2 regions of the Kurthia sp. 11kri321 genome follow, and region 2 is predicted to be linked to the other one. Evidence: riboswitches for the same ligand, from Rfam matches in the RefSeq annotation. Region 2 holds a riboswitch; the other holds the start of a gene.

Region 1 (7,032 bases), 270 kb from region 2:
ATTATATGGGTTCTGTTATTGCCTGTTTAATCGGCGCTGCTGTTGGTATGGGGATTGTGTACGGTATTAGTGCCACAAGTAGAAAAGGAATGTCTCCTTTAAAATTAGTATTAGCAGGGGCTGCTGTTTCGATGTTTTTACAAGCAGTAGCAGATGGTACAGGTCTATTATTCAAAATTTCAAAGAATGTTTCGATGTGGACATCAGGTGGTTTACAAGGTATTACATGGAGTGCTTATATCGTTATGCCACTTATCATCATTGCATTAATCGGTAGTATTCTTATTAGTCGACAACTAACGATTCTAAGTTTAAATGAAGAACTAGCTGTAGGACTTGGACAAAAAACGATGCAAATTAAGACGATTATGTTCATCATTGTCGTGTTACTAGCAGGGAGTGCGGTTGCGTTAATCGGTAACTTAGCCTTCGTCGGTTTAATGATTCCGCATATTGTTCGTACATTCGTTGGTGGTGATTACCGAGCAGTTATTCCAATGTCGATGATTGTAGGCGGTATGTTTATGGTCATCGTTGATTTGATTGGACGCACGATGAATGCACCATATGAAACACCTGTTGTGGCACTCGTTGCTGTGATTGGTCTACCATTCTTCTTAATTTTAGTGAAGAGGGGAGGACGTTTCTTTGCTTAAAAAGAGTACGTATACATTTTATTTAGCGATGGGTGTCTTTTTAGTTATTTGTTGTGCTTTTTTAGGGTTATCTGTTGGTTATTCTTCAATGGGTTTTCGAAGTGTGATTGCTACATTCTTCGGTTACGGTGAAGTGTCAGATGAATTTATTTTATTCTCTATTCGTTTACCACGTATTTTAATTTTAATTTTAGCAGGTGTTGCGTTAGCAGTGGCTGGTGCAGTACTTCAAACATTGACAAAGAACGACCTAGCAGACCCTGGGATTATCGGGATTAATGCAGGTGCAGGTGTTGGAATTACGGTACTTTACTTATTTGCAAAAGGAGAGCTAACGAATTTTTCATATGCATTACCGATTGTTGGGTTTGTCAGTGCGATTATAACAGCTCTCCTCATCTATAGTTTTTCTTATGAACGAAATCGTGGGATTCAACCATTCCGATTAATTCTTGTCGGTGTTGGATTTGCAGCGGCTTTATCGGGCATCATGGTCATGCTGATTTCTTCAGCAAATCGCTCAGATGTCGACTTTATTGCAGGGTGGTTAGCAGGGAATGTTTGGGGAGCCGATTGGCCGTTTGTATGGGCTCTACTTCCATGGGTACTCATTCTCGTTCCATTTACTATAATGCGTTCGAACCATTTGAACATTTTAGGGCTAAGTGAGCCGATGGCAGTAGGATTAGGTGCTTCATTGAACAAACAGCGTATGTACTTCTTATTATTAGCAGTTGGTCTAGCAGCAGCTGCAGTATCTGTGACAGGCGGAATTGGCTTTATCGGTTTAATGGCCCCTCATATTGCCCGTTCACTTGTTGGACCACGCCATCAACGTTTTTTACCGATGACGATTGTCATTGGCCCGATTCTCTTATTAGTGGCAGATGCGATTGGTCGCTCGATTTTAACAGAATCGAGTATTCCAGTTGGGATTGTTGTCGCTATTATTGGTGCACCATACTTCTTATATTTATTAAAAAAACAAGTATAATAGATAGTAGAAGTAAGGAAACATCAGGAGGATTTTTATGAAAAAGTGGCTATTTGGTTTATCTATTTGTATGCTTATAGGCTTAACAGGGTGTAGTGAACAAAATGTAGCACAGGCGCAGGAGCAAAAATACGGTATGAATTTAGACGTAGCGCGTCGATCTTATACAGTTGATGTCTTAAAAAAATATATAGATGATGTGAAAAAATCAGGCGGGAACTATGTACATCTTCATTTAACCGATGATGAAAACTATGCATTAGAGAGTCGACTTTTAGGACAGCCAGCAAAGAAATCATGGCAGCAAAAAGACGGACTCTATCGCAATCCATTAACGAAGCAAACCTTTTTATCGATGAAGCAGATGCGCTCTTTAGAAGCGTATGCGGCGAAGAAGAAGATTGAATTAATCCCCGAGATTGATACACCTAGTCATATGGGAGCTATTTTAAAACTGTATGAAAAAGCGAATCCGAAGGCAGCGAAAAAGTTGGTGCGTGATGAGTGGAATCAAATTGCACCGAATCAGTCGAGTATAAGATTCGTACAAGCATTATATCGTGAAGTTTTACAAGCTTTACCGAAAACAAAAACGATGCATATTGGTGGAGACGAGATTGCCTATGATGAAGAAGATCATGTGAAATACATCCATTACTTCAATCAAATGAATCGTTATTTGCAAAAGAAGCATGTGCGTACATGGATTTGGAATGATTCTTTATTGAAGGCAGATTTAAAAAAGTTAAATCAAACGATTGCGATTACATTTTGGAGTTGGACGGGTGAACCCGAAAGTACAACTGAAAAGAAGTATCGTGAAAAAGTTCGTCCCAGTGCGCCACAGTTAATAAAAGCAGGACACACAGTGTATAATTATAATGATTACTACTTATATGTAGATTTTACATCAAAAGGTTCAATTCGTTCGGATCTGCAGTATATGAAACGAGATATTAAAAAGAACTGGACGTTAGGGAGATGGAATTCATCTCATCAGCAAACTACGTCAAAAATTTCTGGTGCAGCCATCTCTATATGGGGAGAGGGTTCAAAGAAATATACAGCCGACCAAGTTTACAACTATACAAAAGAATTGTTTCCGATAATGATGAAAAAGGTAAAGTAGTAGTAATACATTATTTTTGAGGGGTGTTTCGATGTCTATTTATGATTTAGACGTTACATTAGAAGATGGAAAAACGTATTCAATGAAAGAGTACGAAGGAAAAGTATTATTGATTGTGAATACAGCATCAAAATGTGGTTTTACACCGCAATTCAAAGAACTCGAAGAATTGTATCAAAAGTATAAAGACAAAGGATTAGTCGTACTCGGCTTCCCATCAAATCAGTTCAAGCAAGAATTAGATTCAGGTGAAGCGGCAGCAGAACAGTGTCGTTTACAATATGGTGTTACGTTCCCGATGCATGAATTAGTTCATGTAAATGGTAAAGATGAGCATCCATTATTCACGTATTTAAAAGAACATTCAAAAGGGTTTTTAGGTAGTAGCATTAAGTGGAATTTCACAAAGTTCCTTGTAGATCGCGACGGTCATGTCGTGGCGCGCTATGCATCGAAAGATAAGCCAAGTCAGTTTGAGGAAGATATTGTCAAATATTTAGAAATTTGATTGACAATTTAGACATTTTAAGATAATATATAAATTGTAAATCAATAGTGCTTGAATTGGTGTGAGGGAATCCTTGAATTCGCCTCGCTTAAAAGGGAAGCTGGTGTGACTCCAGCGCTGTCCCGCAACTGTAAATGTGAGTGTAGTAAGCATATCCACTGTCTTTAAATAGATGGGAAGGGGCTGTTACACAGTGACCATGAGCCAGGAGACCTGCCAATTCTACTGTGCATCTTTATTTACCTACGAGGATAGGTTGATGTTAGCTACTTATGTTTTTAGTAGATGACAGCTTTCCTGTGGGGGAAGCTGTTTTTTGTGCTCTCGTTACGATTCCCATTCAATGATTCAATACGACTATTTAGAACTCCCCAACTTCCGAATAGTATAATACAAAATTTGTTTCGTTACGGGACCTAACAGAACTAAACTCTAGAGAAGAAGGAATTGCGTGTTTATACGTGATTCCTTCTTTTTAATACAGTAAAATGTTTCGTTTACTTTAAAAATGTATAAATTATTTGTAAAGATATAGAAAAGCAATGTATTTAGTGCTACTATATGGACTATATATTTTGAGATGGAGAGTGAGGTTTCGGTAAATGACCGAACATGAGAAAAAAACAAAAATAAAGCAGGCGCGTTATCAAATTATTGCGGCTGACCTTGCCTCTAAGATTGTAGATCGAGAATATGAGGTTGGGCAAAAGCTATATGCACGTTCCTCATTAGCGAGTAAATATGGTGTTTCATCTGAAACGGCGCGCCGTGCCATTGCAGTACTACAAGATTTAGGAATCGTTCAAGCTACAAAGGGGAGTGGCGTCTTCATCAAGTCTTATGAAGAAGCTGCAAAATTTGTACATCAATTAAAAGATGTGCAATCAGTCAATGAAATTCAGCATGATGTCTTTCAATCCATCGCCAAACAAAAAGAAGAATTAGAGCGCTTGGAACAACTGTCACAAGAGTTAGTGTCGCGAACAAATCGTTTTCATTCGCTCAATCCATTTGCACCATTCAACGTGACTGTAACATCGGAATGCCTGTATTTAGATATGACCATTCAAGAATTAAATTTCTGGCAAAATACGACAGCTACAATTGTCGGGATTCGTCGCGGTGAAACGATTTTATTATCACCTGGACCATATGCATCAATTAAAGAAAATGATGTACTATACTTTATTGGAAATGAAGCATCTTTCGATATTGTAAAAAATTTTTTATACAAAGGATAAATCGACTTTTTAAAAGGTATATAAACCTTGTTGTGACAAGGATTCATAAACATAAAATAATGATAGGAAATGCCATGTTTCTCCCAGGGGAAACATGGCATTTTGATGCTTACATTTGACATAAGTAACAACTTTTTGTTAGGGTTAAGTTGTTACTTATTTTGTAACAAACTGATATCGCAACGAATTGAGGTGTAGCTCTTGGCTAAAATAAGAGTGGAAAACGTAAGTAAAATTTTCGGAAAAAAAATTACACAAGCAGAAGAGCTTGTAAAGAAGGGAAAAAGTAAATCAACTATTTTAAAAGAAACAGGTGCAACTGTTGGTGTTTATGATGCAAGCTTTGAAGTAAAAGAAGGTGAAATCTTCGTTATTATGGGTTTATCAGGTAGTGGTAAATCAACACTTGTACGATTACTTAATCGTTTAATCGAACCAACAACAGGGCAAATTTACATTAACGATGCAGATGTATCGAAAATGAATAAAACACAATTACGACAAGTGCGAAGAAATTCAATTAATATGGTCTTTCAGAATTTTGGGTTATTCCCACATCAAACGATTTTAAAAAATACCGAATATGGATTAAAGGTTCGAGGGGTTCCAAAGGAAGAGCGTAAAGTCAAAGCTGAAAAAGCACTTGAGAACGCGGGACTCATTGATTTCAAAGATCAATATCCAAAGCAATTATCCGGTGGTATGCAGCAACGTGTAGGTCTTGCACGGGCACTCGCAAACGATGCCGAAATTGTTCTAATGGATGAAGCCTTTTCAGCCCTCGACCCTTTAATACGGAAAGAGATGCAAGATGAGTTGTTAGAACTTCAACAAAATATGAAGAAGACAATTATCTTTATTACGCATGATTTGAATGAAGCACTACGCATTGGTGACCGAATCGCCATTATGAAAGATGGACAAATCATTCAAATCGGTACGGGTGAAGAAATTCTAACAAATCCAGCTGATGAATATGTAAGTAGCTTCATTGAAGACATCGACCGTTCTAAAGTATTAACAGCTGAAAACATCATGGTGAAACCAGTAACGATTAATCCGGCACATGATGGACCAAAAATGGCATTAAAACGTATGAAAGATGAACAAGTGAGTATGGTATTAGCAGTGACACCGCCAAAACAATTAGTTGGCTACATAACTGCAGACGACGCATTACGTTGTGCAAAAGAAGGCCAAACAAATTTAATCAATTGTGTACAACAAGATATTTTAACAGTGCCACACGATTTACTATTAGAAGAAGTGTTGCCAATTATTTCAGACTCAAAAACACCAGTAGCTGTTATGAAAAATGATCAGCTAGTTGGGGTTCTTATTCGCGGTGTAGTGATTGAAGCTCTCGCAAAAGAAACATCTGCGGAGGTGACGGCACATGAATAATTTACTCGATCAAATTCCGATGATGCCACTTGCAAAATGGACGAATAATGCAATGGATTATATTACGGAACACGGACAAGGTTTCTTTGATGCAATTCAAGAGAATACAGAAAGCATGATGCTTGCCGTTACAGATTTCTTACTTATGGTTCCAGCAATTGTATTTATTTTATTAGTTGCAGTATTAGCATTTTTTGCAACGAAGAAAAAACTCGGTTTAACGATTTTCGCAGTACTTGGTTTACTGTTTATTTATAACCAAGGATTATGGAGTGACTTAATGAATACGGTCACGCTTGTACTATTTGCGAGTTTAATTTCGATTATTATCGGGATTCCTGTTGGTATTTGTATGTCAAAAAGTAGAGTATTTGAAAGTATTATGAAGCCGGTTTTAGACTTCATGCAAACAATGCCAGGTTTTGTGTACTTAATTCCAGCTGTTGCATTCTTCGGTATTGGTTTAGTACCAGGGGTGTTTGCTTCCATTATTTTCTCAATCCCACCAACGATTCGTTTTACGAATTTAGGGATTCAGCAAGTACCAAAAGAATTAATTGAGGCATCAGAATCTTTCGGTAGTACAGGACCACAGAAATTATTCAACGTAGAACTACCATTAGCAAAATCAACAATTATGGCTGGTGTAAACCAAACGGTTATGCTATCGCTATCAATGGTTGTTATTGCATCGATGATTGGTGCAGAAGGTTTAGGTCAAAAAGTATTAACAGCTGTACAAAGAGCAGACGTTGGACCAGGTTTTGTAGCTGGTTTAGCACTTGTTATTTTTGCAATCTTAATTGATCGTTTAACACAAAGTTTCAATACTAAAAAAGGGTAGGGTGAATTAGATGAAATTTTCAAAAACAATGAAAGCAGCAGGACTAGCTTTAGGTCTTGGTCTATCAGCAGTCCTTGCTGGATGCGGTAACTCTTCAAGTTCAGATAAGTCAGATCCAACTGTTGAACTTGCATATGTAGAATGGGATACAGAAGTAGCTTCAACAAATGTTATTGCTGAAGTTTTAAAAGAAGAAGGCATTAAAGTCAAAACAACTTCACTTGATAATGCAGTGATGTGGGAAGCTGTCGCAAAT
Region 2 (7,032 bases):
TTAGTCTTGGCGATCAGCTAAAATCGAGATCGCATTTAGTGCCGCAACGGTTACCGTACTACCGCCTTTACGACCTAAATTCGTAATGAAAGGCACTTCTGTCACTTTCGATAATTCCTCTTTTGATTCAGCTGCTGATACGAAACCAACCGGCATACCAATGATTAAATCGGGCTTTGCAATTCCTTCACGAATGAGACGAATCAGTTCTAGTAATGCAGTTGGTGCGTTCCCAATCGCATAAATACCACCTTCATGTAAGCGCGCTGCTTTTTGCATCGAAATAATCGCACGCGTCGTATTATGTTCCTTCGCCATTTTCGATACATCTTCGTCTGCAATATGACAATACAAGTCGCCACCATGTTTTTGGAATCGTTTACGACCTGAACCACTTTGAATCATCTGTACATCTGCAATCACAGGTCGTCCAGCACGAATCGATTCAATGCCTGCACGAATCGCATCTGGATGAATAATGACACTTTTTCCTAATTCAAAATCGGCTGATGCATGCACGATACGACGAATAATTGACCACTCATCTTCTGAATAATCATGCGGACCATATTCTTCTAAAATCGTTTCAAAACTATATTCATAAATACGGTTCGGCTCTACTGTTAAAGGTGTGAAATCCGTATTAAAGTTGTCGGTATTAATAAATAATTCTTTTTCTTGTTGCTCATTTGTCATGATCAAATGCCTCCTATAAATTGCTCAATATCATCAAAGTTACGGAACATATTCGGATAATCCATTTTCGGACGTGCAATCAAAATCACTTCAATTCCAAGTGCTAAAGCTGTCGTGATTTTTTCATCAACCGAACCAACCTTCCCGCTCTCTTTCGTAATCATCAATGTCGTATCGTATTGTTTGTATAACGCCGTATTTAGCTCTGCTGTAAACGGTCCTTGCATCGCAATAATCTGCTTTTGCGGTAAACCAAGTGCTTCGCATTTTTCCATATTGTCAATGCGCGGTAACATGCGTGCGATTAATGTAATACTTTCTTCACCAAGTAAATGCTTCGTGAAAATTTGTAGCGTCTTACTCCCCGTCAGCAACATCACATTCCCTTTACGCTTTTTCACTTCAAGCGCTGCTTCTTCATATGTTTCAACAACTGTAATTAAGTCGCTTTCATAATCTTCAGACATCCGTTCGTAGCGACAATACGGGACACCTGCTAACTGTGCCGCTTGTTGTGCGTTTTTTGATGCTTCTTCTGCATAGGGATGACTTGCATCGACAATGATTTGATCACCGCGTGCTGTCACTTTTTCAGCCATCTCTTCTGCTGTTAAGCGCCCCACATGTGTCGCAATTCCCTCTGCTTGCAAACTCGCAGCCGCTGAATCTGTCACTACTGTTGCTAAAACATCGTGATGGTTATTCAGTCGAACAGCTAACGCACGCGCATCACTCGTTCCTGCTAGAAAAAACATTATTGATGCACTTCCTTATGTTCGTGCGCATGGTCATGACTGTGGTCGTGATGGTGATGATGGTGGTGATGCCCATGATCATGGTCGTGATGGTGATGATGGTCGACAAATTCAGATGCATTAATACGATATGTACACGTATCGCAGTTCATTTTCACATCGCCAGCTAACGCCTCTTCAATACGCTCAATCACCACTTTTTCAAGTAATGAATGGTAGCCAAAGTATTCGCATAATGTAATATCCATGTCGTATTCCGTATCATAGCGCGCTTTCCAATCGGTCATACGCTCCATTAAGATACCTGTAAATAAGAAGTACGGTAGCATATATACTTTTTTCGCACCTAATTTTTCACAACGTGCAATCCCCTCATCCACTGTTGGATAGGTCACACCCATAAACGCAGGCTCTACATTACGCACACCAATTTGCTCTGATAATAAGCGCGCAATTTTATAAACATCACTATTTGAATCTAAGTCACTACCGCCGCGTGCTACTAATAAGACCGTCGTATCTTCATCTTGTTCGTCTTTTACAAAACCACTCTCTGCTAAACGGTACTCTAAAATATCAATTAAACTTGGGTGAATGCCTAATGGACGACCATATGTAATCGATACATGTGGATACAATTCTTTCGCTTCATCAATCGCCATTGGAATATGAATTTTTGAATGCCCTGCTTGTAAAAGCATAATTGGAATCGTAATAATTTTTTCTGCGCCGCGCTCGACACACGCCTTCATTCCCTGTGCAATATTTGGACTTTCAAATTCTAAAAAACATGTTTCCACTAATAATTGTTCTGGTAATTGCGCTTCAATACGCTTTGCAAATTGACGTACTTCTTCATTTCCTGCTGGTAGACGACTACCATGACCTACGATTAATACTGCTGTTTTCATCTTCAACACTCCTAATCCCCACAAGGTGCAGGGGCAATTTTGATTTTTGGTGTGAGATCTTGATAAATAAAGTTTCCAATCTTCTTCACACGTTTAAAATATTTGAATAAGCGCTCATTCGGATGCGCATTTGCTTTGTATTCTTGAATAATCGATTCTACAAGAGGTACTAACTGTTCTTTGTCTAGTCCCTCAACTACAGGTTGACCCGGGTGCGCTGTCCGTCCGACAGGTTTTGCGCCGATAAAGACATCGAATGCACCTTTTCGGTAAACAATTCCGATATCATCCATCACTGCTTTATAACAAGCCATTCCGCAGCCATTAAAACCCATATTCAATGTTTTCGGTAAGCTCATTCCACCAAATGCCTCTTGCAGTGCATCTGCATATGGAATCGCATCGGCTTTTTCACCGTCACAGAAATCACATGCCTTCATTTTCACAACATCGCCAACCGGTGCGATTATGAGACCGACTTCTCGCAAACGATCGGTAATACGTTCAGGTGATGTGGTTGGAATACGAAGAATAAATTCATGGTCTGGCGTATATTCCATCGAACCTTTTTCACCAACTACTTCAGCCAATACAAGCATTTGCTGTGGTGTAATCTTCTTATTCGCTACGCCTGGGCTGACCGCAAACTCGAAAATTGCCTCCATCTTCTGGTGAACATATTGTTTCGGTTCAACAACGGTTCCACCAAGATAGCCAAGCGCTTCCTCTGCAAGTGCTAACGTATCTACTTCAAGCTTTTTCGGCTCCACTGTAGCAATCGCTTGTGGCGCGTATGACTTTCCTGTTTCCTGATCCATCGCCCATGGTTCTGCTTCTTTTTTCAAACGCTGATGCGGCTTTAACGGTTGTTTTTCTTCACCAAGTGTATATTTACGCTGATAACCACGCGGTGTAATCATCTTCCCGTCATACATGAATGTCGACGAATTCCCAATGACAACGGTCGTCAACATCCCAATATCGTGTTCCAACATCTCTTGTAGCGTCGTCATCTGAATTTGCTGCGTCTCACGATAAGCACTTTTCACTAGACCTACAGGCGTATCTGGATGACGATACATCAGTAAAATGCGCTGTGCTTCCGCAATTTGACGTGTACGACGACCACTTTTCGGGTTATAAAAAGCAATAACGAAGTCTGCCATCGCAGCTGCTTCAATTCGTTTTGCAATTAGATCCCATGGTGTTAAATGGTCACTCAAACTAATCGTACAAGCATCATGCATGACGGGTGCGCCTAGTAGTGATGCACATGAATTAATTGCTGAAATCCCTGGTACAATCTCAATCGGTACACCTGTTTTCTCCGTCCAACCTTGTTCAATTAACACTTCGTACACAAGCCCTGCCATACCATACACACCTGCATCGCCACTTGAAATTACGGCAACGGACTTACCTGCCTCTGCTTGTCTTACTGCTTCTTGCGCACGCGACACTTCTTCTGTCATCCCTGTACTAATTACGGCTGTCGCTGTAATTAAATCTTGAATCAAATCGACATAAGTTTTATAACCGATGACAACGTCACATGATTTTAATACCTCTACTGCACGATTCGTAATATGCTGAAAGTCTCCAGGACCGAAGCCAACGACATACAATTTTCCTTGTTGTGTCATTAAACTTCCTCCTTCACTTTTGAAATCCCCTTAATCGCTGGTGTATCTTCATTACGAACGAACGCGCCATTTTCAAATGTAATACGCGGTACAACCGTTTTTTGCTCGCCTGCAAGTTGCGCTACAAAACGTGTCGCTTCTTCTTCTGACGTAATGCTATACCAATCGCCTTTTGGATAATGCACAACAACACATGCATCTTTACAGCGCCCGTTACAACGTGTACGTGATGTATGAATCTGTTCATCCAAGTTACGTGCTGTAATTTCTGCACGAATTTTTTGTGTAATCTCTTCTCCCTCTTTACGCATGCAGCTACTACCATTACAAATTAATACGTGTGATTGCACACCATTCAAATTCCAAGTTGTCATCTCTAACATCCCCCTCGTATGTATCCGAACGATCCGCTTTTGCGCAAACAAAAAACCTCTATTCTAGGCGAATAGAGGTTGAACATCCTAAAAATTGGCATAGCGAAATAAGCGTAGCCCAACTACTAGTTTGTCCAAATCTCTTCCCACCGAAAAGTTTGTCCGATTTTAGAAGCAGGTTTCCTGACTCAAGTGTATCCGAACGCAGTCCCTTCTCAGCAATTCGCCAATGGATCTGACTGTTTCGACACTTATACAGTAGCGGGGGCTGTAATGGCATCTCACCATTTTCCCTTTTAACCTAAAAATAATAGGCACTCCTAAAATACAATCGTTATATGTAATTTCAAAATCTTGGTTATAATCATAACCATAATTTGTCTAACTTTCAAGACACTTTTCTGAAAATTCATTTTGATAGAATATTATTAAAGTTTATTTACCTTGAAAAAACACTGAAATCTCTGCATTTATCCAGTATTCTTACATAAAAAATTTTTGTTAAAAAAAATACGTATTGTCAAAATTTAGCGTTTTATGATAAGCTTTTTTAGAAATATCAAATAATTTTAACGATTCGATGGTGTAAGTTTTTGATGAACTTACTTAAAAGGGAAATCGGTGTAAATCCGATGCTGTCCCGCAACTGTGAAGCGGAGTGTATGAACGATATGCCACTGTTCAATGAACGGGAAGGTGTTGATACATGATGAGGCGAAGCCAGGAGACCTGCCACCGAAGATTGATTTCACCCTACGAGGATAGGCGTATGAAAGACAGCTTTTTTTGCTATGTCTTTTTTAACCTATTCTATATTGTAGAATAGGTTTTTTTGTGCACATTCTCAAAGAAAAAGGAGGACGTTTGAACGTGTTGAAGAAATTATTAAAGCTAGTTTATTTTTTACCCATTCTCTTAATCGTGCCAAATCGTGCGAATGCGATGCACATTATGGAAGGCTTTTTACCGATTGAGTGGGCGATTTTCTGGTGGGCCATCTCCCTACCATTTATCATTATGGGGATTCGTTCGATTCGAAAAACTGTAAAAGAACATCCTGAAACGAAGATGATGCTTGGATTATCTGGGGCTTTCGCTTTCGTATTATCCGCATTAAAAATTCCATCGGTTACAGGTAGTTGTTCACATCCAACAGGTGTCGGCTTAGGTACTGTATTATTCGGACCACTGGCGATGAGTGTTGTCGGTTCAATCGTCTTACTATTCCAAGCATTACTACTTGCACATGGCGGTCTTACAACACTTGGCGCAAATGCCTTCTCAATGGCAGTTGCTGGTCCAATTATCGCATGGTATGTATTCAAAGGCGCTCAAAAAGCAGGTTGGTCATTCTCCGTTGCTGTCTTTTTAGCCGCAATGCTTGGTGATCTCGGTACATATACAATTACATCATTCCAATTAGCACTTGCCTTCCCATCAGAAGCGGGCGGCATGCTTGCTTCATTCGCAAAATTCGCAAGTATTTTCTCATTCACACAAATTCCACTTGCGATTAGTGAAGGTTTATTAACGGTCATTGTTATGAACTTCTTACGAAAATACAATGTGGCAGAGTTACGTATGTTAAATATTTTTACGAAGAAAAAGGAGGCAGCTAAATAATGAAAAAGAACCTATTCTTCCTTTTCATCGTCATCGCCCTTGCCATCTTCCCTTTATTTATTCAAAAGGGTGCTGAATTTGGCGGTGCGGATGGTGAAGCAGAGGCAGCCATTACCGAAATCGACAAAAGCTATGAACCATGGTTCTCGAGCATTTGGGAACCACCAAGTGGCGAAATCGAAAGTTTATTATTTGCACTACAAGCGGCAATTGGTGCAGGTTTTATCGGCTACTTCTTCGGTTTAATGCGTGGTCGTACGAAAAAAGAAAAGGTTTCGCATGATTCCAATTGATCAATATGCTTATACGAATCGTTTAAGCAACGTACATCCTTTAGAGAAGATGGTATTGGCACTGAGTTTTTTGCTATTCGCTGTCATCACAAAGGATGTACTTATTTCACTCATTACGTTTTTCGTAATGAGTACTTTTATTTTATTTGCCGCTAAAATACCATTATCACTCTATTGTAAATTACTTCTTTTGCCTGGTTTCTTTTTGCTGACAAGTATTTTTTCGATTCTTATTTCATTTACAACGTCTACACTTCCTCCTCACTATTGGAGTATGTCATTTGGAAGTGTACAGCTTTTTATCGGAAAAGCGAGTGTCGATACAGCGTTTCACCTTTTTTTCTCGGTGCTCGCAAGTATTAGTTGTCTTTATTTTATTGCACTGACAACGCCGATTAGTGCTATCACATATGCGATGCGTCAATTGAAAATACCAATTATTTTTATCGAATTATGTGAACTTACTTACCGATTTATTTTTGTCTTTTTACAAAGTATGCAGGCGATTTATGAAGCCCAGCAATCCCGTCTTGGTTATCAAAAAAAGCGCCGCTGGTTCCAATCTGTCGGTTATTTAGTGACGGCCATGTTTAAAGATGTCTTTCGACGTTCAAAACAACTTCATGAGGCGATGGCTTCTCGTTGCTACAACGAAGATATTTCAAGCCATTATGTAACGTACCAAACCGAACGCAGAAACTGGCTTGGTATTGGCGTTAGTTTATGCCTACTCGGCG

What was found. Region 2 has a riboswitch for cobalamin ahead of ASO14_RS08810 ((2Fe-2S) ferredoxin domain-containing protein). Riboswitches for the same ligand answer to the same signal wherever they lie in the genome.
Region 1: linked by a shared signal. The riboswitch ahead of ASO14_RS10055 (GntR family transcriptional regulator) and the one ahead of ASO14_RS08810 ((2Fe-2S) ferredoxin domain-containing protein) in region 2 are both predicted to bind cobalamin.

Annotation. Positions count from the first base shown of each region.
Region 1 covers NZ_CP013217.1:1,975,155-1,982,186, reverse strand. Annotated here, with positions in the region: gene ASO14_RS10075 (FecCD family ABC transporter permease) at 1-656, shown strand, start outside; gene ASO14_RS10070 (FecCD family ABC transporter permease) at 685-1,650, shown strand; gene ASO14_RS10065 (family 20 glycosylhydrolase) at 1,688-2,779, shown strand; gene ASO14_RS10060 (glutathione peroxidase) at 2,811-3,287, shown strand; cobalamin riboswitch at 3,328-3,522, shown strand; gene ASO14_RS10055 (GntR family transcriptional regulator) at 3,890-4,528, shown strand; gene ASO14_RS10050 (quaternary amine ABC transporter ATP-binding protein) at 4,730-5,932, shown strand; gene ASO14_RS10045 (ABC transporter permease) at 5,925-6,776, shown strand; gene ASO14_RS10040 (glycine betaine ABC transporter substrate-binding protein) at 6,787-7,032, shown strand, end outside.
Region 2 covers NZ_CP013217.1:1,705,789-1,712,820, forward strand. Annotated here, with positions in the region: gene ASO14_RS08785 (cobalt-precorrin-5B (C(1))-methyltransferase) at 1-1, opposite strand, end outside; gene ASO14_RS08790 (precorrin-8X methylmutase) at 1-696, opposite strand; gene cobK (precorrin-6A reductase) at 699-1,454, opposite strand; gene ASO14_RS08800 (sirohydrochlorin chelatase) at 1,451-2,362, opposite strand; gene cobJ (precorrin-3B C(17)-methyltransferase) at 2,374-4,005, opposite strand; gene ASO14_RS08810 ((2Fe-2S) ferredoxin domain-containing protein) at 4,005-4,379, opposite strand; cobalamin riboswitch at 4,536-4,716, opposite strand; cobalamin riboswitch at 4,944-5,130, shown strand; gene ASO14_RS08815 (energy-coupling factor ABC transporter permease) at 5,322-6,002, shown strand; gene ASO14_RS08820 (energy-coupling factor ABC transporter substrate-binding protein) at 6,002-6,295, shown strand; gene cbiQ (cobalt ECF transporter T component CbiQ) at 6,282-7,032, shown strand, end outside.